Regions from separate parts of the Bacillus carboniphilus genome, predicted to be linked through region 1. Evidence: a T-box and tRNA genes for the amino acid it is inferred to sense, from the RefSeq annotation. Region 1 holds a T-box; the other regions hold tRNA genes.

What was found. The T-box of region 1 lies ahead of LC087_RS08360 (valine--tRNA ligase). A T-box ahead of a tRNA ligase gene usually reads a tRNA of that ligase, here a tRNA-Val.
Region 2: it has a tRNA-Val gene. The T-box ahead of LC087_RS08360 (valine--tRNA ligase) is inferred to sense a tRNA for this amino acid. The anticodon was not compared.
Region 3: it has a tRNA-Val gene. The T-box ahead of LC087_RS08360 (valine--tRNA ligase) is inferred to sense a tRNA for this amino acid. The anticodon was not compared.
Region 4: it has a tRNA-Val gene. The T-box ahead of LC087_RS08360 (valine--tRNA ligase) is inferred to sense a tRNA for this amino acid. The anticodon was not compared.

What each region holds. Positions count from the first base shown of each region.
Region 1 is NZ_CP129013.1:1,625,237-1,633,052, forward strand. It holds gene LC087_RS08355 (bifunctional folylpolyglutamate synthase/dihydrofolate synthase) at 1-703, opposite strand, end outside; gene LC087_RS08360 (valine--tRNA ligase) at 762-3,398, opposite strand; T-box leader at 3,705-3,936, opposite strand; gene LC087_RS08365 (hypothetical protein) at 4,114-4,302, shown strand; gene LC087_RS08370 (hypothetical protein) at 4,527-4,988, shown strand; gene LC087_RS08375 (helix-turn-helix transcriptional regulator) at 5,030-5,242, shown strand; gene LC087_RS08380 (phosphotransferase) at 5,262-5,939, opposite strand; gene LC087_RS08385 (protein kinase family protein) at 5,914-6,279, opposite strand; gene spoVID (stage VI sporulation protein D) at 6,513-7,520, opposite strand; gene LC087_RS19905 (hypothetical protein) at 7,774-7,816, opposite strand, start outside.
Region 2 is NZ_CP129013.1:3,004,292-3,012,107, forward strand. It holds partial or broken gene LC087_RS15505 (Tex family protein) at 1-1,341, shown strand, start outside; gene cmpA (cortex morphogenetic protein CmpA) at 1,388-1,501, opposite strand; gene LC087_RS15515 (SprT family protein) at 1,578-2,042, shown strand; tRNA gene LC087_RS15520 (tRNA-Asn) at 2,202-2,276, shown strand; tRNA gene LC087_RS15525 (tRNA-Ser) at 2,280-2,370, shown strand; tRNA gene LC087_RS15530 (tRNA-Glu) at 2,391-2,465, shown strand; tRNA gene LC087_RS15535 (tRNA-Val) at 2,469-2,544, shown strand; tRNA gene LC087_RS15540 (tRNA-Met) at 3,126-3,202, shown strand; tRNA gene LC087_RS15545 (tRNA-Asp) at 3,207-3,282, shown strand; tRNA gene LC087_RS15550 (tRNA-Gln) at 3,721-3,795, shown strand; tRNA gene LC087_RS15555 (tRNA-Lys) at 3,803-3,878, shown strand; tRNA gene LC087_RS15560 (tRNA-Leu) at 3,890-3,972, shown strand; tRNA gene LC087_RS15565 (tRNA-Leu) at 3,988-4,071, shown strand; tRNA gene LC087_RS15570 (tRNA-Arg) at 4,171-4,247, shown strand; tRNA gene LC087_RS15575 (tRNA-Pro) at 4,252-4,328, shown strand; tRNA gene LC087_RS15580 (tRNA-Gly) at 4,345-4,418, shown strand; rRNA gene LC087_RS15585 (16S ribosomal RNA) at 4,522-6,082, shown strand; rRNA gene LC087_RS15590 (23S ribosomal RNA) at 6,258-7,816, shown strand, end outside.
Region 3 is NZ_CP129013.1:2,785,141-2,792,956, reverse strand. It holds rRNA gene rrf (5S ribosomal RNA) at 173-288, opposite strand; rRNA gene LC087_RS14270 (23S ribosomal RNA) at 355-3,285, opposite strand; rRNA gene LC087_RS14265 (16S ribosomal RNA) at 3,461-5,019, opposite strand; tRNA gene LC087_RS14260 (tRNA-Ala) at 5,123-5,198, opposite strand; tRNA gene LC087_RS14255 (tRNA-Pro) at 5,216-5,292, opposite strand; tRNA gene LC087_RS14250 (tRNA-Arg) at 5,297-5,373, opposite strand; tRNA gene LC087_RS14245 (tRNA-Leu) at 5,378-5,466, opposite strand; tRNA gene LC087_RS14240 (tRNA-Gly) at 5,481-5,555, opposite strand; tRNA gene LC087_RS14235 (tRNA-Leu) at 5,565-5,647, opposite strand; tRNA gene LC087_RS14230 (tRNA-Lys) at 5,659-5,734, opposite strand; tRNA gene LC087_RS14225 (tRNA-Thr) at 5,747-5,822, opposite strand; tRNA gene LC087_RS14220 (tRNA-Val) at 6,034-6,109, opposite strand; rRNA gene rrf (5S ribosomal RNA) at 6,113-6,228, opposite strand; rRNA gene LC087_RS14210 (23S ribosomal RNA) at 6,617-7,816, opposite strand, start outside.
Region 4 is NZ_CP129013.1:2,866,071-2,873,886, forward strand. It holds rRNA gene LC087_RS14705 (23S ribosomal RNA) at 1-650, shown strand, start outside; rRNA gene rrf (5S ribosomal RNA) at 717-832, shown strand; tRNA gene LC087_RS14715 (tRNA-Asn) at 842-916, shown strand; tRNA gene LC087_RS14720 (tRNA-Thr) at 918-990, shown strand; tRNA gene LC087_RS14725 (tRNA-Glu) at 1,008-1,082, shown strand; tRNA gene LC087_RS14730 (tRNA-Val) at 1,092-1,167, shown strand; tRNA gene LC087_RS14735 (tRNA-Thr) at 1,234-1,306, shown strand; tRNA gene LC087_RS14740 (tRNA-Tyr) at 1,323-1,407, shown strand; tRNA gene LC087_RS14745 (tRNA-Gln) at 1,870-1,944, shown strand; gene LC087_RS14750 (DJ-1/PfpI family protein) at 2,297-2,716, opposite strand; gene rocF (arginase) at 3,050-3,955, shown strand; gene sigW (RNA polymerase sigma factor SigW) at 4,145-4,708, shown strand; gene LC087_RS14765 (anti-sigma factor family protein) at 4,722-5,327, shown strand; partial or broken gene cdaA (diadenylate cyclase CdaA) at 5,733-6,562, shown strand; gene LC087_RS14775 (CdaR family protein) at 6,555-7,816, shown strand, end outside.

The DNA.
Region 1 (7,816 bases):
CTGATTTGCAAGCGACTGTAACACGTTTATGTAATGTGTATAAAGAAGATAAAGTTAAAGTTGCTTGCTTTTCAATCACGTTCAAAGCCTCTTGATTCTCAACAGCTGTAACAACGGGAACTTCATTTTTAATTATTCCGGCTTTTTGCCTACAGATTTCTTCAATTGTGTCACCAAGTATATCTGTATGATCAAAACCGATATTCGTAATGATAGAAATAATGGGTTTAATCACGTTAGTGGAGTCATAAAGACCTCCGAGTCCCGTTTCGACGATGACTAAGTCAACAGGGTTAAGTTCAGCAAAAAAATAAAACATCATGGCAGTGATAATTTCAAACTCTGTTGCTTCTCCAAGTTCAGCATGTTTCATCTCATCAACAATTGGAGCAACAATATTGACCAATGTGACAAGTTCATCATCCGAAATCATTCTCCCATTTACACTGATTCGTTCATTAAAATATTCAATATAAGGCGACGTAAACGTACCTACAGAGTAATTGGCAGATTGAACAATTTCATTTAAAAAGGTTAAAGTTGATCCTTTTCCATTTGTTCCAGCAATATGAACATACTTTGATTTTTGATGCGGGTTTCCTAGCCTATCCAATATGTAGTTCATTCGATCTATTCCTGGTTTCACTCCAAATTTTAGTTTGGAATGAATCCAATCAATTGCTTCTTGAACATTTGTAACCATTTCTCACCTCAAGTAAAGGAGAAAGTGACTCATGAAACGAGTCACTCTCTGTTTAATATTAGCCTTTTAAATCTTCTATACGTTGCAATACAATATCACGTTTCTCTATATAGTCTTTTTCTTTCTCACGTTCTTCTTCAATGACTTTTTTAGGAGCCTTCTGAATAAAGCCTTGGTTTGATAATTTCTTTTGAACTCGTTCTACCTCTTTCGTTAATTTTTCAAGTTCTTTTTCTAGACGCGTTAACTCTTTCTCAACATCAATTAACCCTTCTAAAGGTAGAATTAACTCTACTCCTGATAATACAGCTGTCATTGCTTTATCAGATGTTTTAATTTGCAGATCTATTTTAAGTTGACTTGGGTTACAGAACCTTTCAATATATTGTTTATTTTTTTCTAACTGCTGTTTAATTTCTTCGGAATTCGCTTTTATTAGTATCGGAATTTTTTTGCTCATTGGTGTATCGACTTCTGCACGAATATTTCGTACCGAACGAATTAATTCAACGAGCATTTTCATTTGTTGAGAAGCTTCCTCGTTCGTTACCTTTGGATCAATTTTAGGCCAATTGGATAAGGTAATCGACGGTCCTTGGTGAGGTAAGCTTTGCCATATTTCTTCAGTAATGAATGGCATGAATGGATGAAGCAATTTCATCGTTTGTTCAAGAACAGACGCTAAAATCGAGCGAGTTATAGCTTTCGCCTTTTCATCTTTACCGTAAAGAGGGATTTTCGCCATTTCAATATACCAATCACAAAAATCATCCCATATAAAGTTGTATAGCTGACGACCAACTTCACCATACTCATATTTTTCTACTAAGTTCGTCACGTTTTCGATCGTTTCATTTAAGCGAGTTAAAATCCAGTAATCTGCAACTGACTTTTCTCCTGATAAATCAATATCCTCATATTGAAGTCCTTCCAAATTCATCAAAACAAACCGAGACGCATTCCATATTTTATTGGCAAAATTCCAAATTGATTCTACTTTTTCATGACTATAACGCAAGTCTTGTCCTGGTGAGCTTCCTGTAGATAAGAAATATCTTAGCGAATCTGCTCCGTATTTCTCAATTACCTCCATAGGGTCTACACCATTACCTAAAGATTTACTCATTTTTCGTCCTTCAGAATCTCGAACGAGACCATGAATAAGAACGTCTTTAAATGGTCGTTCCTCTGTAAATTCTAAACCTTGGAAGATCATTCTAGAAACCCAAAAGAAGATGATATCATAGCCCGTTACTAGTACATCTGTTGGATAGTAACGTTTAAAATCTTCCGCTGTTAAATCTGGCCAGCCCATCGTAGAAAACGGCCATAAGGCAGAGCTAAACCACGTATCTAATACATCTTGGTCCTGCTCCCAGTTTTCAATATCTTTTGGCGGCTCTTGATTCACATATACTTCTCCTGTTTCTTTATGATACCAAGCAGGTATTCGATGTCCCCACCAAAGTTGACGAGAAATACACCAGTCTCGAATGTTCTCCATCCAGTGCAAATATGTTTTTTCAAAACGATTGGGTACAAAATGAACTTTCTCTTCTTCTTTTTTCTGTAATTCAATCGCTTTTTCTGCTAACGGCTCCATTTTAACAAACCATTGTGTGGACAAATAAGGTTCAACAACCGCTCCACTACGTTCACTATGACCGACAGAATGAAGATGATCCTCAATTTTAAATAATACCCCTTCTTCTTGAAGATCATTAACTAACTGCTTTCTTGCCTCGAAGCGGTCTAAACCGTTATATTTACCTGCATTTTTGTTCATTGTTCCATCTTCATTCATAACAAGAACACGCTCTAATTGATGGCGATTTCCTACTTCAAAGTCATTTGGATCGTGTGCAGGGGTTATTTTTACAGCCCCAGAACCAAACTCCATATCAACATAATCATCGGCAACAATTGGAATTTCACGATCAATGATTGGTAGTTTCACTTTCTTGCCAATTAAATGTTGATAACGCTCATCATCAGGATGTACAGCAACAGCCGTATCACCTAGCATTGTTTCTGGTCTAGTTGTCGCGATTTCAATAAAACCAGATCCATCAACTAATGGATATTTCATATGATAAAATGCTCCTTGTACATCTTTATAGATAACCTCTATGTCAGACAAGGCTGTTTTTGTTTGAGGATCCCAGTTTATGATATACTCCCCGCGATAAATAAGTCCTTTATTGTATAGTTTAACGAACACTTCTTGTACTGCTTTTGATAATCCTTCATCTAAAGTAAAACGTTCACGAGAATAATCCAGCCCTAGGCCAAGCTTTGACCATTGACTACGAATGAATTCAGCATATTCTTCTTTCCACTTCCATGTTTCTTTCACAAAATTTTCTCGACCGAGGTCATATCGAGATTTCCCTTCTTTACGTAACTTTCCTTCCACTTTTGCTTGAGTAGCAATACCCGCATGGTCCATTCCAGGAAGCCATAAAACATCATAACCTTGCATTCGTTTAATTCTTGTTGTGATATCTTGCAGTGTTGTATCCCAAGCATGACCTAAATGGAGCTTACCCGTAACGTTTGGTGGGGGAATAACAACCGTATAAGGGGTCTTCGTATCATCGTTTGTAGCTTCAAAAAATTTTCCATTCACCCAAAAATCATAGCGGTTTTTTTCAATTGTATTTGGATCATATTTCTTTGGAATCGAGTTTTCCATTTTTTTACCTCCAGTTTTTCATATAAGAAAGGCGCAAGCGCCCGTTTAGCGACGCAGGTGAAAAGGTACGTCAACTAAGTACAGTCACATCCTGTGACTAACGTTGACGCTAGCACTTCCTGTGCATCGCCGCATGAGATAAAGGAAACACGAAAAGCCGCAGGCTTCGATGTTGACTTATCGTAGAGAGGAGGGCGAAGCATCACCAGTCGCTGGGCGCTGGAGCTAGACAGCAATGTTAGCATATTCTTATAAAGGACAAAGTTTATACATTCTTATCTTTTAAAAAAAGCCCTTTCATCCTCTAAAAAGGACGAAAGAGCTTCGCGGTACCACCTTTATTCATAAAATCATAACAGATCTTATGCACTTGGAACTGTAACGGTTTTTAAACCGACTTCTTCTATTAGGTTTAGAGCCGTTCGAAGAAGTGACTCAAGGGTGACGTAAAATTGACTCTACTTTAAGGAATCTTCCAGCTAATGACTCCTCTCTCTAAAAAGCGATATTCAACTTTTAGCCCTCTCATAGTCGATCACTAAATATTTATATTATCATCGTCAACAAAAAAAGAGTTATGTATACATCTTAAAAAAAAATCGTTTGCCCGTCAATTGAATTAACAAAATAAATTGACTATCAAAGTGACCGGAACACTTTTTTATTTTTCTTCATAAAATGATTCTACAAAAAGAATGAATCGGAGGAATCTACAATGAAAAAGTTCAACCGATATTCGTTGCCCCCTTGGTTAAGTCAAGTTCGTGCTGTTCTTGGACAGTTTATTATCCCCCTAACTGTTTTTCAAGCCTTTCGTACACTTTTTCTTCCTTCAACGATCGATGTCTTCCTACTAGCCATCCTTTTGGGTCTATCATTCGCTTATTATTATGAATGGCTATAAGAAAAGCGGAAGCGCATTGTATAGCCACGACAAGCATAATGTTCAACCTTAGCTTATGCTTGTCTATATATTCTCTCCCCTATTTTCCAAACCAATATATAACTCTTACAAAAACATATTATCCCTATTTAAAAGTAAAATCAACTTTACATAATGTAAAGTTTACTATACAATATAGGTATATTAGTGATATTTACCAATTTGTCCTTAAAGGAGGAGAAAAGATGAAAGTAGTAACTAGAGGTGTTTTCACAATTATTATGCTTATGCTATTTGGATGGCAATTGATTTATTTTTATAACGCCAATATAGATATTGTCCATTTTATCAAAAATGATTCTACTGATTCCTTTATGTTTGAAATTAATATGATCCCTACATTACTTTTAATACTAACTGTTGCTGGTTATTATTTTTTCATTAAAGATGCACGAAAAAATTTCTTTCGTATCAAACCAGATGAATTTGAAGAGAAGGATGAAAGAGAAAAGCAAATTACGAGTCAAGCTTGTAGAACATCCTATGTGAGTATGATGTATGCTTCACCTATCATCTGTGGGCTTTTTGTTTTTTATCCTTTTATATCAGACCTGATCCCTTACTATCCTATCCTTGTTTTTTTATTACTACCTTTAACACAAATTATTACATATCTTATTTCTTGGAGAAGATCCTACTTGAATTAATGAGTTGGTTTCTCAATAGGGAATAGAAAAGGTGATGGGAAATGGAAATAAAAAACCGCGTGAAAGAATTAAGAACCAGACATTACATGACCCAAAACGTATTAGCAGAAAAAGTTGACGTTACGAGACAAACAATTGTTGCGTTGGAAAAAGGAAGCTATGTACCTTCATTGCTTTTAGCGATGAATATTGCACGTGTATTTAACTTACCGATTGAGGATATTTTTTATTTTGAGGAGGACGAAAATTATTAGAAACCTAATCTCATATTGATTAGGTTTCTACCTTTTCTTGATTCTCTTTATCTTCTGTCTCTTTGATTTTCAAAACAACAAACTCGATGTTTTTCATCTGCCATATTTTTTTATTGATGAGTTTACAGCCAGTCATTTCATCTAATTTGCCTTGTTTGAACTCGTTTATCACTTGATATAAGTTATGAGGATACGCCATATAACACATAAAAAGTGATTTTTCCGCCTCTGTCCACTTGCATTGACTTTGATACGTATAAAATAAATTGACACACTCATCACTTATAAAAGGATACTGGTTTAAATACGAGCGATAATAATAAATAAACTCATAAATAGGAGAGGAGTAAGAAGCTTTTTCAAAATTAATTAAATAAGGACTTCCTTCATCATCTATTAGAAAATGATCGGGCGAAAGGTTGCCATGATTTAATACAACCCTTCCTTGCTCCTCTTCTTCTAACTGCTCTACCCATTTTTCCAATTTCTCTAGCGCAAATGTTGTGGAATGACGTGCTTCAATAAAATAAGTGACAGCCTGTAATTCAAAAGGAGACATATACCATCTCTTTTCAGCTTTTTCAATATACGATTCATACTGTTGTTGCTGCTGGAGCCATCTAGCTGATATTTCGTCATAATGCTGCTTAGCCACTTCTTTTTCCAGCTTATTAAAAGTAGAAGTAGCCGTGTGCATTGAACCAACTTCTTTGAAGAACTGTTCTTTTTTTTTGTTTCTCATCAATTTTTTGATTGTCTTGTATCCATGGCATTAAATAATACGAATGACCTTGCTGATCGACTACGTATAATTGTCCATCTATCGAAGGATAAATGGGAACAAACTTATGGTATCCAGCTTGTTTCAGAATCGGAATCGCTGCATTTAACGATGAACGATTTAATACTTTCTTCAAAGCATAAGTCCCTGTATTGGATTGGATTTTCCACACTTTATCAGTATATTGATTAATGTATTGAGGAACAATTTGATAAGCTCGTAGAACAAGTGGCATATCTAATGTTTGTGTATTCAATAATACCACCTTCTTTCAAAGAAGTTAAATGGACAAAGTTTTTACTCCCTCATTAAAGTAACGTTTTCTCTAAATATTTCTGTTTTCCCAGGGTTTCATTTTTCATAAGAAGACTCATTGAATGAAACCATGCGTATAGTTTTCTGATCTTATAAAAAACAGCTATTTAACAAAGTGAATACTTTGCTCGATAGCTGCTACAATACCTAAATAATCTTTTTTACACTAGATAATTAACTGTTTTGCATTGAATAAAGCGGAATATAAACAATTTGCCCCTCTGATACATCATCATCTGCCGATAATTGATTGACTCGTATTAATTGTTGCATACTTACATCATACCGTTCACAAATCGATTCTAAAGAATCCCCTTGCTGAACAATGCAAAGCTTCAACTTTGAAAAATCTTCTTCTTCACTTGTCGTGAAAAGATCCTTTAAATATAAACTGTTGTCATTTGTTCTTTCTTCCTCTTCTTCCTGACCACCTTGATTCATTGGTTGAATGCTTGTCTGATTTATCCCTTGTTCCATTTGATGATTTGGTGTTTGAGGTGAACGAGCTTTCCTCACCTCTACAGTTAATTCATCTTCCTCTTCTTCCTCATAAATGGTATAAAGTTCATGTTCGTCTGTTTCATCTTCATCCAAAAGCGTTTGCACTCTTTCCTCTACTTGAGGTTCTACGATAGGAACATCCTCTTCAAGTGTAGTTGATCGGTAAAGTGCTTCCTGTTCAACATCTTCAATAGATTCAGGTTGTTCTTGAATGCTAACAGACCCTTCTTCACGTTCCGAATTTAATTGAACTTGATCTTGCAAACCACTAATAAGTAAACCAGCTTGTAGTTGGAGACAACGTGTTTCAGGAAAATCATAATCAAAAGAATCAACATTCACATAGATTTCTTCTAAACTATTAATTCGGTCTCTTGGGATCGTTATATCAACAGGAAATCGATTAATAAATTCCGATACCCCATCATCTCTTGTTGTCACTTCATGAATATATCGTGCATTTGGGTGAATAACGGTTGAATCGACTGTATTAAGCTCAGATGCCATTCGGTATTCCCCTGTTAATATTAAGGCTCCTTTAATCGAGACATATTGCTCATGTTCTTGAATGGCTACATCAGGTTCTAAAGACATGTTAACTAGCTCTCTAACTTCCTGTCCTTTTTGAAACCATATGACTTCCTCTACCTCAAAGCGCAATGGAGATTGAGCTTCTGACATGTAAATATCCTCCTTTCAAAACCAAATACGTAACAGAAACATTGATGACATTATAGGTTTATGAGTAAAGTCTTAGGAATATGTTTACTTTTTGATATAAAGAATGCGTCCATGAGTATTTTTTTGAAAATTTTAATAAGAGTTGTTGTTTAGAACCTAGGTAAAATAGTGAGTAGGAGGGTGAGAATGGGGATGTTTATCCAAATAGTTTATGAATTTTTTCTTTATAAGAAAAACCAGGTGTGATTAAAAATCACACCTGGTCCTTTTTGGTGCTCAGAATATCCTCAATCCTG
Region 2 (7,816 bases), 1.4 Mb from region 1:
TAGTTATAAAAGATTGATTAGACCTTCTATTGAAAGGGGAAATCCGTAAAGAGCTGTCAGAGAAGGCGGAAGAACAAGCGATACATATCTTTTCAGAAAATCTACATAACTTACTTCTTCAGCCTCCCATTAAAGGAAAGACCGTTTTAGGAGTGGACCCAGCCTATCGAACAGGTTGTAAATTAGCCGTCGTTGATGAGACTGGAAAGGTTCTTCAAATAGATGTCATCTATCCTCATGCACCTGTTAAAAAAAAAAGAAGAAGCAATTGTGAAGGTTAAAGAACTGTTAATGAAATACCATGTTCCCATTGTTGCGATTGGTAATGGTACTGCGTCCAGGGAAACAGAACAATTCATTGCAGAAGTGATTCATTCATTAAAACAAGAAGTTGCTTATGTGATTGTCAACGAAGCTGGAGCTAGTGTATATTCTGCTTCAGATATTGGACGAGCTGAGTTTCCTGATTTTCAAGTGGAAGAGAGAAGTGCTGTTTCTATAGCGAGAAGGTTGCAAGACCCTCTTGCAGAACTTGTGAAAATTGATCCGAAATCTGTCGGCGTCGGACAATATCAGCATGATGTTTCGCAAAAGAAGCTGACAGAGCAATTGAGCTTCGTCATAGAAACGGTCGTAAATGGTGTAGGAGTCAATGTTAATACGGCCTCTGTTTCATTATTACAAAATGTATCAGGTTTAACTAAAGCTGTCGCTCAAAATATTGTAAAAAAACGTGATGAACTAGGGAAATTTACGAATCGAAAACAATTGAAAGACATTCCTAGACTAGGTGCCAAAACATATGAGCAAGCAATCGGCTTTTTAAGAATCATCGACGGTGATAATCCTTTAGACCGTACTTCAATTCATCCTGAAAGCTATTCATTCGCAGATCAACTCTTGGATTTACTGAATGTCAGTAAAAAGGATTTAGGTACAGATTCTTTAAAAGAAAAAGTTAAGTCATTAGATCAAGAGAAAGTAAACGAAGAGTTGGATGTAGGTTTATTTACGCTGAAGGATATTTGCCATGCTTTTATCCAGCCAGAACGTGACCCAAGAGACGATGTGGCTCAACCAATCCTAAGGAAAGATGTTTTGAAAATGGAAGATTTAAAAAGTGGTATGGAACTACAAGGTACCGTAAGAAATGTTGTTGATTTTGGGGCGTTTGTTGATATTGGCGTTAAACAAGACGGGCTTGTCCATATCTCAAAACTAAAAAAAGGATTTGTAAAACATCCTTTAGAAGTTGTTTCAGTTGGTGATATTGTTAAAGTATGGGTAGACGATGTTAATATTCAAAAAGGGAGAGTTTCTTTAACAATGATAGGGGATTAGCATTACCTCCCTCTCCTTATTGAGAGAGGGAGGTTAAGTACTCCTTTTAGAGGCAATGTCGTTTTCTATAAAAATACCAGCATTGGTTAAGAAGTTTGATTTGGTAACGATCTTTTTCTAAAAAGGCACGTTGAATCTGATTTTGAAGCCAATTTGGCATGGTTCTCCCCTCCTAGTGATATATTGTATGCACATGGGTTATGTCCTGTTGCACAAACAGTAAGTAGGTGAATAGGTTGAACGATAAAGAACTACAAATATTAGTTGAGAAGATATCATTCAAGTATTTTAACAAACCATTTTTTCACAGAGCGTCCTTCAACAAAAGGCTACGAACAACGGGAGGTCGCTATTTGCTTAAAAGTCATAATATCGAAATTAACTACAGTCATTATGAGAAGTTTGGAGAAAAAGAACTTGAAGGTATTATTAAGCACGAGTTATGTCATTACCACTTACATTTAGAAGGAAAAGGACATATGCACCGTGATCGAGATTTTAAGGAGTTACTTGCTAAAGTAGGTGCCCCAAGGTATTGCAAACCATTAGAGAACACTCAAACAGCAAAAAAGAGATATGTATATCAATGCGACAGTTGCAATCATCAATATATTAGAAAGAAACGAATGGATCCAAGTAAATATTCATGCGGTAGATGTCGAGGGAAAATAAAGCTGGTTGATGCGGTAGTTCAAAGTTAAAAGAGCACTTGGAATAGTTGAAGTTTTTCTTAGAAGCTTGCATAAAAAACTCCTTCAGTTAGCGTGCTTGAAGGAGTTAATAGGTGTATAAAAAAGGTTGACGATAGTCTGAATTTATGATAAATTATAATAGCTTTCGTTAAACAATATGCATTATTTTCCGCAGTAGCTCAGTGGTAGAGCATTCGGCTGTTAACCGAACGGTCGTAGGTTCGAATCCTACCTGCGGAGCCATAAGGAGAAGTACTCAAGTGGCTGAAGAGGCGCCCCTGCTAAGGGTGTAGGTCGCGCGAGCGGCGCGAGGGTTCAAATCCCTCCTTCTCCGCCATTATTTTTTTGCTTAAAATCGGCCCGTTGGTCAAGCGGTTAAGACACCGCCCTTTCACGGCGGTAACACGGGTTCGAATCCCGTACGGGTCACCATTTGGAGGATTAGCTCAGCTGGGAGAGCACTTGCCTTACAAGCAAGGGGTCGGCGGTTCGATCCCGTCATCCTCCACCATTCCTTTACTATTATCGCGGGGTGGAGCAACGAGCAAAAGCATCGTCGAAACTACAGCGAGTTGTACCGATCGAGTAACATCTTGAGTAACCAACCTGAGATCGGGACAGTCCATGCTAACTAAGAGCATAGAAATTCAATGTAGTTTAATATTATCGCGGGGTGGAGCAACGAGCAAAAGCATCGTCGAACCCACAGCGAGTTGTACCGATCGAGCAACATCTTGAGTAACCAACCTGAGATCGGGACAGTCCATGCTAACTAAGAGCATAGAACAACAATATACTTTATTATTATCGCGGGGTGGAGCAACGAGCAACAGCATCGTCGAATTCACAGCGAGTTGTACCGATCGAGCAACACCTTGAGTAAACAACCTGAGATCGGGACAGTCCATGCTAACTAAGAGCATAGAACAACAATATACTTTATTATTATCGCGGGGTGGAGCAACGAGCAACAGCATCGTCGAATTCACAGCGAGTTGTACCGATCGAGTAGCATCAAAGAGTAACAAACCTGAGATCGGGACAGTCAATTGCTAACTAAGAGCATAGAACAACAATATACTTTAATATTATCGCGGGGTGGAGCAGTCTGGTAGCTCGTCGGGCTCATAACCCGAAGGTCATAGGTTCAAATCCTATCCCCGCAACCAAAAAGGTCCCGTGGTGTAGCGGTTAACATGCCTGCCTGTCACGCAGGAGATCGCGGGTTCGATTCCCGTCGGGACCGCCATTTTTAATCTTGACTTCTACCGTTATTTAATATATTATATTTAATCTAGTGAATTTTTGTGACTAGTTGGAAGTTATGTCGATGATTTTTCTTGAAGCAACTCAATGGAGAAAATGCATAAAAAAATATTGTGCGAACTACATTCTTGATGTTTACTTACTATAATTAGTATTTATTTTATAGGTATGTCAATGATTTTTCTTGAAGTAACTCAATGAAGAAAATGCATAAAAAATCATTGTGCGAAGCTAACCTTCAATATAAATTACTATTATGAATTGCGGACATATAGTGGATATCATAATTATTCAGTTTATGTCGATGATTTATATGTTCTTGAAGAGTTTCAAGAAGCTTAGTCTTTCGAACACAAAAATCATCGTGCGAAGTGAATTCATGAAGTATACTCGGAGAAGCTAATTCATGAAGTAACATCAATGGGCTATAGCCAAGCGGTAAGGCAACGGATTTTGATTCCGTGATGCGCTGGTTCGAATCCAGCTAGCCCAGCCATTATTAAGAGCCATTAGCTCAGTTGGTAGAGCATCTGACTTTTAATCAGAGGGTCGAAGGTTCGAGTCCTTCATGGCTCACCATTTTGAATTTCGCGGGTGTGGCGGAACTGGCAGACGCGCTAGACTTAGGATCTAGTGTCCTTGTGACGTGGGGGTTCGACTCCCTTCACCCGCATTCATTTTTATTTACGCGGTAGTGGCGGAATGGCAGACGCGCTAGGTTGAGGGCCTAGTGGGGGTTAACCCCGTGGAGGTTCGACTCCTCTCTACCGCATTATCATCATTTGAAAATAGTTTTTAAAAAAGTGTTGACTATACGATAGATTACATGATAAGATATTTCTTGTCGCTAAAACAAAACAAATTAAAGAAAGCGCCCGTAGCTCAATTGGATAGAGCGTTTGACTACGGATCAAAAGGTTAGGGGTTCGACTCCTCTCGGGCGCGCCATTTGCGGGAAGTAGCTCAGCTTGGTAGAGCACATGGTTTGGGACCATGGGGTCGCAGGTTCGAATCCTGTCTTCCCGACCAGCTGCTTCAATTATTTGCGGGTGTAGTTTAGTGGTAAAACCTCAGCCTTCCAAGCTGATGTCGTGGGTTCGATTCCCATCACCCGCTCCAAATTATGATCTTTGAAAACTAAACAAACCAAAAGCGTCAATTTTTTTGAAACAACAATGAGTTAGCAAACTCATAAAATGATCAGATTGAATCTGACACCATTTTATCGGAGAGTTTGATCCTGGCTCAGGACGAACGCTGGCGGCGTGCCTAATACATGCAAGTCGAGCGGACTTGATGGAAAGCTTGCTTTCCATCAAGTTAGCGGCGAACGGGTGAGTAACACGTGGGCAACCTGCCTGTAAGACGGGGATAACTCCGGGAAACCGGGGCTAATACCGGATAAACCTTAAGACTACCTAGTCTAAAGTTGAAAGGTGGCTTTTAGCTATCGCTTACAGATGGGCCCGCGGCGCATTAGCTAGTTGGTGAGGTAACGGCTCACCAAGGCGACGATGCGTAGCCGACCTGAGAGGGTGATCGGCCACACTGGGACTGAGACACGGCCCAGACTCCTACGGGAGGCAGCAGTAGGGAATCTTCCGCAATGGACGAAAGTCTGACGGAGCAACGCCGCGTGAGTGAAGAAGGTTTTCGGATCGTAAAGCTCTGTTGTTAGGGAAGAACAAGTATCGTTCGAATAGGGCGGTACCTTGACGGTACCTAACCAGAAAGCCACGGCTAACTACGTGCCAGCAGCCGCGGTAATACGTAGGTGGCAAGCGTTGTCCGGAATTATTGGGCGTAAAGCGCGCGCAGGCGGTTCTTTAAGTCTGATGTGAAATCTCGCGGCTCAACCGCGAGCGGTCATTGGAAACTGGGGAACTTGAGTGCAGAAGAGGAGAGTGGAATTCCACGTGTAGCGGTGAAATGCGTAGAGATGTGGAGGAACACCAGTGGCGAAGGCGACTCTCTGGTCTGTAACTGACGCTGAGGCGCGAAAGCGTGGGGAGCGAACAGGATTAGATACCCTGGTAGTCCACGCCGTAAACGATGAGTGCTAAGTGTTAGAGGGTTTCCGCCCTTTAGTCTTTCGCGACAAACGCATTAAGCACTCCGCCTGGGGAGTACGGTCGCAAGACTGAAACTCAAAGGAATTGACGGGGACCCGCACAAGCGGTGGAGCATGTGGTTTAATTCGAAGCAACGCGAAGAACCTTACCAGGTCTTGACATCCTTCGCTACTTCTAGAGATAGAAGGTTCCCCTTCGGGGGACGAAGTGACAGGTGGTGCATGGTTGTCGTCAGCTCGTGTCGTGAGATGTTGGGTTAAGTCCCGCAACGAGCGCAACCCTTGATCTTAGTTGCCAGCATTCAGTTGGGCACTCTAAGGTGACTGCCGGTGACAAACCGGAGGAAGGTGGGGATGACGTCAAATCATCATGCCCCTTATGACCTGGGCTACACACGTGCTACAATGGATGGAACAAAGGGCAGCGAAGCTGCAAAGTGAAGCCAATCCCAAAAATCCATTCTCAGTTCGGATTGTAGGCTGCAACTCGCCTACATGAAGCCGGAATCGCTAGTAATCGCGGATCAGCATGCCGCGGTGAATACGTTCCCGGGTCTTGTACACACCGCCCGTCACACCACGAGAGTTTGTAACACCCGAAGTCGGTAGGGTAACCCTTTTAGGGAGCCAGCCGCCTAAGGTGGGACAGATGATTGGGGTGAAGTCGTAACAAGGTAGCCGTATCGGAAGGTGCGGCTGGATCACCTCCTTTCTAAGGAAAAATGTCTCTTTCGAGACATAAACGTAAGGACGCTTCTTGGTTTGTTTAGTTTTGAGAGATCATCTCTCAAACAGAAAGACTTCGTTCTTTGAAAACTAAATAACGAAATGACAAGACATCAAAATTGTGATTTATGACTTTTAAAGTCGATGTAATAAATTCTAACGGTTAAGTTAGAAAGAGCGCACGGTGGATGCCTTGGCACTAGGAGCCGATGAAGGACGGGACTAACGCCGAAACGCTTCGGGAGCCTGTAAGTAAGCTTTGATCCGGAGATATCCGAATGGGGAAACCCCTACTCGTAATGGAGTAGGATCCATATCTGAATACATAGGATATGGAAGGCACACCCGGGGAACTGAAACATCTAAGTACCCGGAGGAGAGGAAAGCAAACGCGATTTCCTGAGTAGCGGCGAGCGAAACGGAATTAGCCCAAACCAAGAGGTTTCCTCTTGGGGTTGTAGGACACTCTATACGGAGTTACAAAGGAATGAGATAGATGAAGAGGTCTGGAAAGGCCCATCAGAGAAGGTAACAATCCTGTAGTCAAAATCTCATTCTCTCCAGAGTGGATCCTGAGTACGGCGGGACACGAGGAATCCTGCCGGAAGCAGGGAGGACCATCTCCCAAGGCTAAATACTCCCTAGTGACCGATAGTGAACCAGTACCGTGAGGGAAAGGTGAAAAGCACCCTGGCGGGGAGTGAAAGAGATCCTGAAACCGTGTGCTTACAAGTAGTCAGAGCCCGTTAACGGGTGATGGCGTGCCTTTTGTAGAATGAACCGGCGAGTTACGATCCTATGCAAGGTTAAGCTGATAAGGCGGAGCCGTAGCGAAAGCGAGTCTTAAGTAGGGCGAATAGAGTATAGGGTCGTAGACCCGAAACCAGGTGATCTACCCATGTCCAGGGTGAAGTTCAGGTAACACTGAATGGAGGCCCGAACCCACGCACGTTGAAAAGTGCGGGGATGAGGTGTGGGTAGCGGAGAAATTCCAATCGAACTTGGAGATAGCTGGTTCTCTCCGAAATAGCTTTAGGGCTAGCCTCAAGATGAGAGTTATGGAGGTAGAGCACTGATTGGACTAGGGGCCCTCATCGGGTTACCGAATTCAGTCAAACTCCGAATGCCAGAAACTTATTCTTGGGAGTCAGACTGCGAGTGATAAGATCCGTAGTCAAGAGGGAAACAGCCCAGACCGCCAGCTAAGGTCCCAAAGTATACGTTAAGTGGAAAAGGATGTGGAGTTGCTTAGACAACCAGGATGTTGGCTTAGAAGCAGCCACCATTTAAAGAGTGCGTAATACTCACTGGTCGAGTGACTCTGCGCCGAAAATGTACCGGGGCTAAACGTATCACCGAAGGCGCGGACTGTTCCGTATGGAACAGTGGTAGGAGAGCGTTCTAAGGGCGGTGAAGCCAGACCGGAAGGACTGGTGGAGCGCTTAGAAGTGAGAATGCCGGTATGAGTAGCGAAAGAGGGGTGAGAATCCCCTCCACCGAATGCCTAAGGTTTCCTGAGGAAGGCTCGTCCGCTCAGGGTTAGTCGGGACCTAAGCCGAGGCCGAAAGGCGTAGGCGATGGACAACAGGTTGATATTCCTGTACCACCTCCCCACCATTTGAGTGATGGGGGGACGCAGGAGGATAGGGTAAGCGCGGCACTGGATCGCCGCGTCCAAGCAGGTAGGCTGATGAGTAGGCAAATCCGCTCATCATGAAGG
Region 3 (7,816 bases), 1.2 Mb from region 1:
GATGCTAGAACATCCTTTTCATCGACGTACTGTAGCCAACATAGATCCACCTCCACCCTAGAGGCGTGTGCTTCGAAAGCACCTTCCAAATAAGGACAGATTTTTTACTTCTTTAAAATATAAATACAAAAAACCACTAACAACAGTTAAGTTATTAGTGGTTTTTATTTTTGCCTGGCAACGTCCTACTCTCACAGGGGGAGACCCCCAACTACCATCGGCGCTAAAGAGCTTAACTTCCGTGTTCGGCATGGGAACGGGTGTGGCCTCTTTGCCCTTATTACCAGGCTATGTTTGAAAGAAAATTCATTCTTTCAAAACTAAATAACGAAGGGTGACAAGAATCGCATGTGTGTGGTTAAGTCCTCGATCGATTAGTATTCGTCAGCTCCATGTGTCACCACACGTCCACCTCGAACCTATCAACCTGATCATCTTTCAGGGATCTTACTCTATTGCTAGATGGGAAATCTCATCTTGAGGGGGGCTTCATGCTTAGATGCTTTCAGCACTTATCCCTTCCGCACATAGCTACCCAGCGATGCCTTTGGCAAGACAACTGGTACACCAGCGGTGCGTCCATCCCGGTCCTCTCGTACTAAGGACAGCTCCTCTCAAATTTCCTGCGCCCACGACGGATAGGGACCGAACTGTCTCACGACGTTCTGAACCCAGCTCGCGTACCGCTTTAATGGGCGAACAGCCCAACCCTTGGGACCGACTACAGCCCCAGGATGCGATGAGCCGACATCGAGGTGCCAAACCTCCCCGTCGATGTGGACTCTTGGGGGAGATAAGCCTGTTATCCCCGGGGTAGCTTTTATCCGTTGAGCGATGGCCCTTCCATGCGGAACCACCGGATCACTAAGCCCGACTTTCGTCCCTGCTCGACTTGTAGGTCTCGCAGTCAACTCCCTTGTGCCTTTACACTCTACGAATGATTTCCAACCATTCTGAGGGAACCTTTGGGCGCCTCCGTTACTTTTTAGGAGGCGACCGCCCCAGTCAAACTGCCCACCTGACACTGTCTCCCACCCGGATGACGGGTGCGGGTTAGAAGGTCAATACAGCCAGGGTAGTATCCCAAAGACGCCTCCACCGAAGCTAGCGCTCCGGCTTCTATGGCTCCTACCTATTCTGTACAAGCTGTACCAACATTCAATATCAGGCTACAGTAAAGCTCCACGGGGTCTTTCCGTCCTGTCGCGGGTAACCTGCATCTTCACAGGTACTATAATTTCACCGAGTCTCTCGTTGAGACAGTGCCCAGATCGTTGCGCCTTTCGTGCGGGTCGGAACTTACCCGACAAGGAATTTCGCTACCTTAGGACCGTTATAGTTACGGCCGCCGTTTACTGGGGCTTCGGTTCACACCTTCGCTTACGCTAAGCGCTCCCCTTAACCTTCCAGCACCGGGCAGGCGTCAGCCCCTATACTTCGCCTTACGGCTTCGCAGAGACCTGTGTTTTTGCTAAACAGTCGCCTGGGCCTTTTCACTGCGGCTCTCTCGGGCTTGCACCCTACCAGAGCACCCCTTCTCCCGAAGTTACGGGGTCATTTTGCCGAGTTCCTTAACGAGAGTTCTCTCGATCACCTTAGGATTCTCTCCTCGCCTACCTGTGTCGGTTTGCGGTACGGGCACCTCCCACCTCGTTAGAGGCTTTTCTTGGCAGTGTGGAATCAGGAACTTCGGTACTCTATTTCCCTCGCCATCACAAATAGCCTTCATGATGAGCGGATTTGCCTACTCATCAGCCTACCTGCTTGGACGCGGCGATCCAGTGCCGCGCTTACCCTATCCTCCTGCGTCCCCCCATCACTCAAATGGTGGGGAGGTGGTACAGGAATATCAACCTGTTGTCCATCGCCTACGCCTTTCGGCCTCGGCTTAGGTCCCGACTAACCCTGAGCGGACGAGCCTTCCTCAGGAAACCTTAGGCATTCGGTGGAGGGATTCTTACCCCTCTTTCGCTACTCATACCGGCATTCTCACTTCTAAGCGCTCCACCAGTCCTTCCGGTCTGGCTTCACCGCCCTTAGAACGCTCTCCTACCACTGTTCCATACGGAACAGTCCGCGCCTTCGGTGATACGTTTAGCCCCGGTACATTTTCGGCGCAGAGTCACTCGACCAGTGAGCTATTACGCACTCTTTAAATGGTGGCTGCTTCTAAGCCAACATCCTGGTTGTCTAAGCAACTCCACATCCTTTTCCACTTAACGTATACTTTGGGACCTTAGCTGGCGGTCTGGGCTGTTTCCTCTTGACTACGGATCTTATCACTCGCAGTCTGACTCCCAAGAATAAGTTTCTGGCATTCGGAGTTTGACTGAATTCGGTAACCCGATGAGGGCCCCTAGTCCAATCAGTGCTCTACCTCCATAACTCTCATCTTGAGGCTAGCCCTAAAGCTATTTCGGAGAGAACCAGCTATCTCCAAGTTCGATTGGAATTTCTCCGCTACCCACACCTCATCCCCGCACTTTTCAACGTGCGTGGGTTCGGGCCTCCATTCAGTGTTACCTGAACTTCACCCTGGACATGGGTAGATCACCTGGTTTCGGGTCTACGACCCTATACTCTATTCGCCCTACTTAAGACTCGCTTTCGCTACGGCTCCGCCTTATCAGCTTAACCTTGCATAGGATCGTAACTCGCCGGTTCATTCTACAAAAGGCACGCCATCACCCGTTAACGGGCTCTGACTACTTGTAAGCACACGGTTTCAGGATCTCTTTCACTCCCCGCCAGGGGTGCTTTTCACCTTTCCCTCACGGTACTGGTTCACTATCGGTCACTAGGGAGTATTTAGCCTTGGGAGATGGTCCTCCCTGCTTCCGGCAGGATTCCTCGTGTCCCGCCGTACTCAGGATCCACTCTGGAGAGAATGAGATTTTGACTACAGGATTGTTACCTTCTCTGATGGGCCTTTCCAGACCTCTTCATCTATCTCATTCCTTTGTAACTCCGTATAGAGTGTCCTACAACCCCAAGAGGAAACCTCTTGGTTTGGGCTAATTCCGTTTCGCTCGCCGCTACTCAGGAAATCGCATTTGCTTTCCTCTCCTCCGGGTACTTAGATGTTTCAGTTCCCCGGGTGTGCCTTCCATATCCTATGTATTCAGATATGGATCCTACTCCATTACGAGTAGGGGGTTTCCCCATTCGGATATCTCCGGATCAAAGCTTACTTACAGGCTCCCCCCGAAGCGTTTCGGCGTTAGTCCCGTCCTTCATCGGCTCCTAGTGCCAAGGCATCCACCGTGCGCTCTTTCTAACTTAACCGTTAGAATTTATTACATCGACTTTAAAAGTCATAAATCACAATTTTGATGTCTTGTCATTTCGTTATTTAATTTTCAAAGAACGAAGTCTTTCTGTTTGAGAGATGATCTCTCAAAACTAAACAAACCAAGAAGCGTCCTTACGTTTTTGTCTCGAAAGAGACAGTTTTCCTTAGAAAGGAGGTGATCCAGCCGCACCTTCCGATACGGCTACCTTGTTACGACTTCACCCCAATCATCTGTCCCACCTTAGGCGGCTGGCTCCCTAAAAGGGTTACCCTACCGACTTCGGGTGTTACAAACTCTCGTGGTGTGACGGGCGGTGTGTACAAGACCCGGGAACGTATTCACCGCGGCATGCTGATCCGCGATTACTAGCGATTCCGGCTTCATGTAGGCGAGTTGCAGCCTACAATCCGAACTGAGAATGGATTTTTGGGATTGGCTTCACTTTGCAGCTTCGCTGCCCTTTGTTCCATCCATTGTAGCACGTGTGTAGCCCAGGTCATAAGGGGCATGATGATTTGACGTCATCCCCACCTTCCTCCGGTTTGTCACCGGCAGTCACCTTAGAGTGCCCAACTGAATGCTGGCAACTAAGATCAAGGGTTGCGCTCGTTGCGGGACTTAACCCAACATCTCACGACACGAGCTGACGACAACCATGCACCACCTGTCACTTCGTCCCCCGAAAGGGAACCTTCTATCTCTAGAAGTAGCGAAGGATGTCAAGACCTGGTAAGGTTCTTCGCGTTGCTTCGAATTAAACCACATGCTCCACCGCTTGTGCGGGTCCCCGTCAATTCCTTTGAGTTTCAGTCTTGCGACCGTACTCCCCAGGCGGAGTGCTTAATGCGTTTGTCGCAAAGACTAAAGGGCGGAAACCCTCTAACACTTAGCACTCATCGTTTACGGCGTGGACTACCAGGGTATCTAATCCTGTTCGCTCCCCACGCTTTCGCGCCTCAGCGTCAGTTACAGACCAGAGAGTCGCCTTCGCCACTGGTGTTCCTCCACATCTCTACGCATTTCACCGCTACACGTGGAATTCCACTCTCCTCTTCTGCACTCAAGTTCCCCAGTTTCCAATGACCGCTCGCGGTTGAGCCGCGAGATTTCACATCAGACTTAAAGAACCGCCTGCGCGCGCTTTACGCCCAATAATTCCGGACAACGCTTGCCACCTACGTATTACCGCGGCTGCTGGCACGTAGTTAGCCGTGGCTTTCTGGTTAGGTACCGTCAAGGTACCGCCCTATTCGAACGATACTTGTTCTTCCCTAACAACAGAGCTTTACGATCCGAAAACCTTCTTCACTCACGCGGCGTTGCTCCGTCAGACTTTCGTCCATTGCGGAAGATTCCCTACTGCTGCCTCCCGTAGGAGTCTGGGCCGTGTCTCAGTCCCAGTGTGGCCGATCACCCTCTCAGGTCGGCTACGCATCGTCGCCTTGGTGAGCCGTTACCTCACCAACTAGCTAATGCGCCGCGGCCCATCTGTAAGCGATAGCTAAAAGCCACCTTTCAACTTTAGACTAGGTAGTCTTAAGGTTTATCCGGTATTAGCCCCGGTTTCCCGGAGTTATCCCCGTCTTACAGGCAGGTTGCCCACGTGTTACTCACCCGTTCGCCGCTAACTTGATGGAAAGCAAGCTTTCCATCAAGTCCGCTCGACTTGCATGTATTAGGCACGCCGCCAGCGTTCGTCCTGAGCCAGGATCAAACTCTCCGATAAAATGGTGTCAGATTCAATCTGATCATTTTATGAGTTTGCTAACTCATGGTTGTTTCAAAAAAATTTGACGCTTTTGGTTTGTTTAGTTTTCAAAGATCATTTTTGGTGGAGCCTAGCGGGATCGAACCGCTGACCTCCTGCGTGCAAGGCAGGCGCTCTCCCAGCTGAGCTAAGGCCCCATTATATAATTTAATCATGGTCGGGAAGACAGGATTCGAACCTGCGACCCCATGGTCCCAAACCATGTGCTCTACCAAGCTGAGCTACTTCCCGCTAATGGCGCGCCCGAGAGGAGTCGAACCCCTAACCTTTTGATCCGTAGTCAAACGCTCTATCCAATTGAGCTACGGGCGCTAAATGGTGCCGAGGGCCGGACTTGAACCGGCACGGTAGTCACCTACCGCAGGATTTTAAGTCCTGTGTGTCTGCCAATTCCACCACCCCGGCATGGGGAATGATCTTGGAGCGGAAGACGGGATTCGAACCCGCGACCCCCACCTTGGCAAGGTGGTGTTCTACCACTGAACTACTTCCGCGTATCATAATGCGGGTGAAGGGAGTCGAACCCCCACGTCACAAGGACACTAGATCCTAAGTCTAGCGCGTCTGCCAGTTCCGCCACACCCGCGAAATTCAAAATGGTGAGCCATGAAGGACTCGAACCTTCGACCCTCTGATTAAAAGTCAGATGCTCTACCAACTGAGCTAATGGCTCTAAAAAAACTCGTGGTGCCGGCAAGAGGACTTGAACCCCCAACCTACTGATTACAAGTCAGTTGCTCTACCAATTGAGCTACACCGGCGTATAAAAAGTGAACTATTATTTGATTTTTCTTTCTTAAAACGTCATCCCGACTTCTATTAGTTTATTCAAGATGTTGTTCAGTCGGTATGCTGAAGCTTACTCTATGAAGCCTATTCGGTCGTGCTCTACCAGTTGAGCTACACCGGCGTATATAGCCAGACCTTACGGTCTTTGTTTTAAATATTATCAGATAACAATTTCATTTTAAATGGTGGAGGATGACGGGATCGAACCGCCGACCCCTTGCTTGTAAGGCAAGTGCTCTCCCAGCTGAGCTAATCCTCCAATGCTTGGCAACGTCCTACTCTCACAGGGGGAGACCCCCAACTACCATCGGCGCTAAAGAGCTTAACTTCCGTGTTCGGCATGGGAACGGGTGTGACCTCTTTGCTATCGTCACCAAACATAGGGTTTACGGCTTTTGATAAACGGCACATTTTTTTGTCATCTTCTTTCGTCAACGTCGTCACGTACTGGAGTTACCTCCTCGGTTTCCTCAGTTGATTCCTCAAACTGCTTGTTTCTCAAAACCCTTTTATTTCTTATGTAGGTTTCTTTTGAATAGGCGCATTTTTTTTGTCATCTTCTTTCGTCAACGTCGTCACGTACTGGAGTATGCTCCTCGGTTTCCTCAGTTGATTTCTCAAACTATTTGCCTCTCAAAACCCTTGTCCCATTTTAGAGGGACAAAATATATTATACTTATTTTTAAGATAATATCAAGCGTTTTTTTCAAAAGAAAATTCATTCTTTCAAAACTAAATAACGAAGTGTGACAAGAATCGCATGTGTGTGGTTAAGTCCTCGATCGATTAGTATTCGTCAGCTCCATGTGTCACCACACGTCCACCTCGAACCTATCAACCTGATCATCTTTCAGGGATCTTACTCTATTGCTAGATGGGAAATCTCATCTTGAGGGGGGCTTCATGCTTAGATGCTTTCAGCACTTATCCCTTCCGCACATAGCTACCCAGCGATGCCTTTGGCAAGACAACTGGTACACCAGCGGTGCGTCCATCCCGGTCCTCTCGTACTAAGGACAGCTCCTCTCAAATTTCCTGCGCCCACGACGGATAGGGACCGAACTGTCTCACGACGTTCTGAACCCAGCTCGCGTACCGCTTTAATGGGCGAACAGCCCAACCCTTGGGACCGACTACAGCCCCAGGATGCGATGAGCCGACATCGAGGTGCCAAACCTCCCCGTCGATGTGGACTCTTGGGGGAGATAAGCCTGTTATCCCCGGGGTAGCTTTTATCCGTTGAGCGATGGCCCTTCCATGCGGAACCACCGGATCACTAAGCCCGACTTTCGTCCCTGCTCGACTTGTAGGTCTCGCAGTCGCCTCCCTTGTGCCTTTACACTCTACGAATGATTTCCAACCATTCTGAGGGAACCTTTGGGCGCCTCCGTTACTTTTTAGGAGGCGACCGCCCCAGTCAAACTGCCCACCTGACACTGTCTCCCACCCGGATGACGGGTGCGGGTTAGAAGGTCAATACAGCCAGGGTAGTATCCCAAAGACGCCTCCACCGAAGCTAGCGCTCCGGCTTCTATGGCTCCTACCTATTCTGTACAAGCTGTACCAACATTCAATATCAGGCTACAGTAAAGCTCCACGGGGTCTTTCCGTCCTGTCGCGGGTAACCTGCATCTTCACAGGTACTATAATTTCACCGAGTCTCTCGTTGAGACAGTGCCCAGATCGTTGCGCCTTTCGTGCGGGTCGGAACTTACCCGACAAGGAATTTCGCTACCTTAGGACCGTTATAGTTACGGCCGCCGTTTACTGGGGCTTCGGTTCACACCTTCGCTTACGCTAAGCGCTCCCCTTAACCTTCCAGCACCGGGCAGGCGTCAGCCCCTATACTTCGCCTTACGGCTTCGCAGAGACCTGTGTTTTTGCTAAACAGTCGCCTGGGCCTTTTCACTGCGGCTCTCTCGGGCTTGCACCCTACCAGAGCACCCCTTCTCCCGAAGTTACGGGG
Region 4 (7,816 bases), 1.2 Mb from region 1:
CTGGGGCGGTCGCCTCCTAAAAAGTAACGGAGGCGCCCAAAGGTTCCCTCAGAATGGTTGGAAATCATTCGTAGAGTGTAAAGGCACAAGGGAGCGACTGCGAGACCTACAAGTCGAGCAGGGACGAAAGTCGGGCTTAGTGATCCGGTGGTTCCGCATGGAAGGGCCATCGCTCAACGGATAAAAGCTACCCCGGGGATAACAGGCTTATCTCCCCCAAGAGTCCACATCGACGGGGAGGTTTGGCACCTCGATGTCGGCTCATCGCATCCTGGGGCTGTAGTCGGTCCCAAGGGTTGGGCTGTTCGCCCATTAAAGCGGTACGCGAGCTGGGTTCAGAACGTCGTGAGACAGTTCGGTCCCTATCCGTCGTGGGCGCAGGAAATTTGAGAGGAGCTGTCCTTAGTACGAGAGGACCGGGATGGACGCACCGCTGGTGTACCAGTTGTCTTGCCAAAGGCATCGCTGGGTAGCTATGTGCGGAAGGGATAAGTGCTGAAAGCATCTAAGCATGAAGCCCCCCTCAAGATGAGATTTCCCATCTAGCAATAGAGTAAGATCCCTGAAAGATGATCAGGTTGATAGGTTCGAGGTGGACGTGTGGTGACACATGGAGCTGACGAATACTAATCGATCGAGGACTTAACCACACACATGCGATTCTTGTCACCCTTCGTTATTTAGTTTTGAAAGAATGAATTTTCTTTCAAACATAGCCTGGTAATAAGGGCAAAGAGGCCACACCCGTTCCCATGCCGAACACGGAAGTTAAGCTCTTTAGCGCCGATGGTAGTTGGGGGTCTCCCCCTGTGAGAGTAGGACGTTGCCAGGCTAATAATGTTCCGCAGTAGCTCAGTGGTAGAGCATTCGGCTGTTAACCGAACGGTCGTAGGTTCGAATCCTACCTGCGGAGCCACGCTTCCATAGCTCAGTTGGTAGAGCACTTCCATGGTAAGGAAGAGGTCACCGGTTCGAGCCCGGTTGGAAGCTTAAAAACGAGAAAATTTGGCCCGTTGGTCAAGCGGTTAAGACACCGCCCTTTCACGGCGGTAACACGGGTTCGAATCCCGTACGGGTCACCACTTTAAATTGGAGGATTAGCTCAGCTGGGAGAGCACTTGCCTTACAAGCAAGGGGTCGGCGGTTCGATCCCGTCATCCTCCACCATTTAAACCAAGGTTTATAAATGGTATTCCGATTGATAGAGTAAGACCGCAAGGTCTGGTAATATACGCCGGTGTAGCTCAACTGGTAGAGCAACTGACTTGTAATCAGTAGGTTGGGGGTTCAAGTCCTCTTGCCGGCACTCTTAAAATTAAAATGGAGGGGTAGCGAAGTGGCTAAACGCGGCGGACTGTAAATCCGCTCCCTCAGGGTTCGGCGGTTCGAATCCGTCCCCCTCCACCATTTTAAAAAGTTTTTTTGGTTTTTTAATTAAAATTGGACATGATAATTGTAAAGATAATGTCTAAATGTTAAGTAGTAAAGGTATTATGAGATATCTGATTACATAGGTTGTGTCAATGATTTTTTCTTGAAGTAATTCAATGAAGTATAATCCCAAAAAATCATCTTGCGATGTTAAGTAGTAAAGATAAATTTTGATTAGCGAAGATACAATGATTAGCGTAATTATTTAGTTATGTCAATGATTTTTCTTTGAAGTCACTCAATGAAGATAATACATAAAAAATCATTGTGCGAAAGTTATTTAAGTAGTATTATTTTTATATGAGCTATTGATTTGTTATATAGTTATGTCGATGATTTTTCTTGAAGTAATTCAATGAAGTATAATCACAAAAAATCATCTTGCGATGTATATTCACGAAGCTTAATCGAAGAAGAATATTCGTGAGGTTAAATCAATGGGCTATAGCCAAGCGGTAAGGCAACGGATTTTGATTCCGTGATGCGCTGGTTCGAATCCAGCTAGCCCAGCCATTTTCATACAGAAAGCCGATGTTAGTTTGTCGTTCAGACTAGCTTTTTTTTGTTTATAATAAAATGAGATAGTTTTCAAAAGTAATTGAATAAGTATCACCATACTGTGTAAGTAGTAAAGATAAATTTTGATTAGCGAGTAGTGATGATATATTAGGTAGTCAAATTATTTAGGTAATGTCGATGATTTTTCTAGGAGAAATGCATTGAAGCCAATACAATCAAAAAATCATCTTGCGGTGTCGGTTCACGAAGTATAATCAAAGAGGGTTAATCATGAAGTGAAATCAAAGTGCAACTGCAACAGCAAATTCAACATAGGCATTTCCCTCTGCTGTTATAAGGTTCTCGCTTACTGTAACGTCTGCTTTGCTTTTATATAATGGATCGAAGTAAGAGGGAATTCGGATATCTCTAAAGAGGTTGAGTAATATCGATTTCTTAAGACTGAACTCATACCCAAAAAGGTAGCTGCTCCACAAATTGTAGCAATCCATTTATTACGTTGATCAAATTCTTGTATAAGCTTTATTAACTTCCTTTCATTTATTAACTGTTCAGGGTCACCACCGGGTATGATTAAAATATCATAATTACTAATGTTACATTCTTCAATAGATAGATCTACTTTTATTCTGAAGTTACCATAATGTGTTATTTCTGTATTAAGAGCAGTTGTCTGTATTTCCATGTTCGTTTCACTGAAAATATATGACAGCAAGCTAATCTCCCAGTCTACATAGCCATCATACAAAAAGAATAATGCCTTCATTTCATCTATCCCTTCCTAAATATACTGTTAACAGTGTGAGCTTTTAATTTAAATAGCATGTTAGCATCCCTGGTTTTACCTACATCATTACAATTATAGCATTAATTTCTTCTTAATCTCTACTCTATCTATCCTAAAACGTAGTTGGAAACAAACCTTTATTTCAATTATTGATTGTCTTTTGCCATGTTGATAACAAAATGCCTTCTTAATTTGAATATTTTTCTAAAGTTTTCATTTATCGAGTATGTATATTTATTCAACCTAGTGTACAGTTGAGTCACTGGCGGATAAATGTATAGAATAGATATAGAGTCAAAAAGGAGGTACATCATGAATAATAAAAAAATCTCACTAATTGGAGTACCAATGGACCTTGGTCAAATGAGAAGAGGCGTTGACATGGGGCCGAGTGCGATCCGGTATGCTGGTGTCGTAGAGCGCCTAAAAAATTTAGATTATGACATGGAAGATTTAGGAGATATAGAAATAGATAACTCTGAGAGAGAAACAAGTTCTTTGAAGAGAGGGCTTCGTAATTTAGATGCTGTTTGTCAAGCAAGTGAAAAGCTTGCTAACCAAGTAGATCAAGTCATCAGCAATGAAAGGTTTCCACTTGTTTTAGGAGGAGACCATAGTATTGCCATTGGTACATTGGCAGGTGTAGCTAAGCATTATGAAAATTTAGGTGTCATTTGGTATGATGCTCATGGCGATTTAAACACGGCTGATACAACGCCAACAGGAAACATTCATGGGATGCCTTTAGCTGTAAGTTTAGGCATTGGAGAGGAGTCTTTAACCGATATTGGTGGTTTTACTCCAAAAATAAAACCAGAGAATATCGTGATCATCGGTGCTCGTTCATTGGACGATGGAGAAAAAGAATTAATTAAGGAAAAAGGTATAAAGGTTTATACTATGCATGAAATTGATCGAATTGGAATGACGAAAGTGATCGAAGAAACTATTGACTATTTAAAGGATCGAACAGATGGAGTTCACTTATCACTAGATCTTGATGGACTAGATCCTCTTCATGCTCCAGGAGTAGGTACACCTGTGAATGGAGGAATTAGTTATAGGGAAAGCCATTTAGCAATGGAGATGCTAGAGGAATCTAAGATGGTTACTTCTGCAGAGTTTGTGGAAGTTAATCCAATCTTAGATGAGAAAAATAAAACAGCTGGTGTTGCTGTAGCTTTGATGGGTTCTTTATTCGGCGAAAAATTATTGTAAAAGAAAGCAAAGGAAGAAAATGAGCTTATTTTCTTCCTTTGCTTTTTATTTTTCTAAAGCAGTGGGTTCAAGTTACACTTTTATCCACACCAATGAAAAATTCTGATAGAATAGAAGATGCGAAAAAATGAAACCAAATGCAAACATAAAACGTATAGTAGGTAGCCGCTACTGCGGAGGTAACGAAAAATGGAATTGTTAATAAAGAAAAGAATTAAACAAGTGAAAAAAGGCGACCAAGATGCTTTTGCTGAGATCGTAGATTTATACAAAGACAAAGTATACCAGCTTAGCTATAGAATGTTAGGGAATTCACATGAAGCAGAAGATATTGCTCAAGAGGCTTTCATTCGTGCCTACGTCAATATTCACAGTTATGATACGAAACGGAAGTTTTCTACATGGTTGTATCGAATTGCTACAAATCTATCTATTGATCGAATTCGTAAGAAGAAGCCAGATTATTATTTAGATGCAGAAGTGGCAGGGACAGATGGGCTAACAATGTACTCCCAAGTTGCGGCTAATATTTCTCTTCCAGAAGAAGAAGTGGAATCCATGGAACTTCAAGATACGATTCAGAAGGAAATATTGAAACTTCCAGAAAAATATCGGGTAGTCATTGTTTTAAAGTATATTGAAGAGCTGTCGCTTCAAGAAATAAGTGAAATTCTAGACATTCCTATTGGAACCGTTAAAACCCGGATTCATAGAGGGCGAGAAGCACTACGAAAACAGTTAAGGTATTTGTAATGAGGTGATAATGATGAAATGTTCAAAGCAGGTCGTTGAACAAATTCACGAATATTTAGATGGAGACTTAACAGTCGAACAAGAATTAACGCTAAAAGAGCATCTATACAAATGTGAAGAGTGCTTAAAGTATTTACACGAACTTGATAAATCCATTGCACTAGTAAAAAGTACGTCGCATGTAAAAGCACCTGATGATTTTACAAATAAGGTTATGCAAAGATTACCTGACGAAAAAAAAACTATTGGAATGCAGCGATGGATGAAGAATCACCCTTTTTTGATTGCCGCATCCTTGTTTATGTTATTGATGACAGGAAGTGTGCTCTCATCCTATCAAGATGACCAGCAGTTTCAAGTATCCCATTACCCTAACCTAAAAGTTGAGGATGAGTTAGTAATTGTGCCTGAAGGAGAAGTAATAGAGGGTGATATTACCGTCAAAAATGGCAATATTCAAATAGATGGTAAGGTAGAGGGAGATGTAACCGTTATTAACGGAGAACAGTATATGGCGTCTGCAGGACAAGTAACAGGTGAAATTGATGAAATAAATCAAGTTTTTTCATGGATTTGGTTTCATATCAAATCAACAGTTGAACAGTTATTTAACCGCTAAGGGGGATCCTTAGCGGTTTTTCTCTCTAGTGAATTAATTTCATAACTCAAACATAGAAATCTCTTTCTGTTCTTGTTTTCTGTAATGAAATAGATTTAATTTATAGTAATATTCGTATTTAAACTCATAAAAGAGGGATCCGAAGTTTCCAAGTAACCTCGAATTAATTATTGTAACCCTTTTATAATTTTATCGATGTAATAAACATATGATATAATTGTGGAGATTTTAATTAAAGAGGTTGTTCAAAAAGTCCTGCGATGGTCTGGATGGCCTAGCATCATGCGACATGGCTGTACTTAGATGATGGACTTACAAAGGGTTTCAGCTTTTCTATTCAGCGCCCTTTTATCCCTACTTTTTGAACACATACTTAAAGGAATATGAACTAATGGAGGATGGAAAATGGCAAGTGCAATAGAGGCATATCCTTTTCTAGCTTACCTCAGTGATATCGTAGATATACTCCTAGTTTGGTTTGTTATATATAGACTGATCATGGTTATACGTGGAACAAAAGCAGTGCAGCTGTTGAAAGGAATTATTGTCATTGTTCTCGTAAGGATGCTCAGCTATTGGATAGGATTAGACACCTTAAAATGGTTAATGGATGAGGCATTAACTTGGGGATTTTTAGCGGTTATTATTATTTTTCAACCTGAGTTAAGAAGAGCACTGGAACAGTTAGGAAGAGGAAGGCTTTTCGTATCTAGGACAACTCACCTGAGGAAGACAATTATGTACATATGGTCGAATCAATTGCTAAAGCAGTTGAGTATATGGCAAAACGTCGAATTGGTGCATTAATTTCTTTAGAAGACAAGACAGGGTTAAATGATTATATTGAAACAGGAATTAATATCGATGCAAATATTACCTCTGAGTTACTAATAAATATTTTTATTCCCAATACTCCTTTGCATGATGGCGCGGTTATTTTGCAAGATTATAAGGTCGCAGCAGCAGCCTGCTACTTACCTTTATCAGAAAGTCCTTTTATTTCGAAAGAATTAGGGACAAGGCATCGGGCTGCCATTGGTATTAGTGAAGTAACCGATAGTTTAACCATTATTGTATCAGAGGAAACGGGAAGCATATCAGTAGCAAAAAATGGCGACCTTCACCGAGATATTACGATAGACATACTAAAAGAAATGCTAATGGTCAAATACAATCAATCCATGAAGGATGATCAATCGTTTCGCTTTCAATGGAGGGTAAAAAAAGATGGATAAATTCATAAATAATCTTTGGTTTTTACGTATTGTTGCCCTGTTACTTTCCTTGATGCTCTATATGTCGATAACGATTGAATCGGAAACTGGTGAAAATGGGAGTTCTTTTTTTGGGTCGTCTTCTGAAGATACGGTAACGATCTCAGATGTCGAGATTGAAGTACGCTACGATCAAGAGAATACAGTGTATGATGGAATACCTCAAACAGTAGAGGTCACGTTAAGTGGTCCTAAAAACATTTTAACTCCAGCTAAACAGAAGAAGGATTTCAAGCTATTTGTTGACATTCAAGAACTACCAGCTCTAGAAACTCATAGGGTGAAAATTCAACATGAAGGTATTTCTGATAAGCTACAAGTGAAAATTGAGCCCGAATATGTGGACGTTTTCATTGATGAGAAGGTAGAAAAAAGCTTTACTGTTAGTGCGGAAACGTTTAACGAAAAAGAGCTTGGTCAAGGATATTCTGCAACTGATTTAACAATCGAACCAAATGAAGTAGAAATCACCGGAGCAAAAACGTTGATAGACAGCATTGGTCGAGTGAAGGCCATCGTCAATTTAGCAACTATCAATAATTCACGAAGCTTTGAACAAGTAAGCGAAGTAAAAGTGTATGATAAAGAAGGTAGAAATATAACGGAGTTAATAGTAGAGCCATCTACAGTGACAGTAAAAGGAACAATTAATATACCTAGTAAAACTGTTCCGGTTACATTAAAAAAAGAGGGTAGTTTACCAGAAGGTTTAAGTATTACTAAAAGCACAGTTAAACCTAATGAAATTAAGATTTACGGACCACAAGATAAGTTAGACGAGATAGAGTCTGTCGAAGCGCTGTTAGACTTATCGAGTATTGAAGATGATGGAAGGAAAACCATTTCAGTTACGGTCCCTGAAGGGATAGAAAGAGTTTCTTCAGAAACGGTAGAAGTTGATGTAACGCTTGAAAAAGAAGAAACGAAAGTCATTGAAGATGTTACAATTACAACTGAAATAAAAGAAACGTTTGACATACAATTTATAGATCCAGAAGAAGACCAACTAGATGTAACCATTACAGGTGTGTCTAATGTTGTGAACCAAATGAATAAGGATGATATAACGTTAGTTCTGGACTTGTCTGATTTAAATGAAGGAGAGCATGATGTAGAAGTCCAAGTCGATATAAAAGATGATATTAAATGGACGTTAGCCCAAGAAAAAGTCAAAGTAAAGATCACGAGTAAGGAAGCTTCAGAAGCATATCAAGA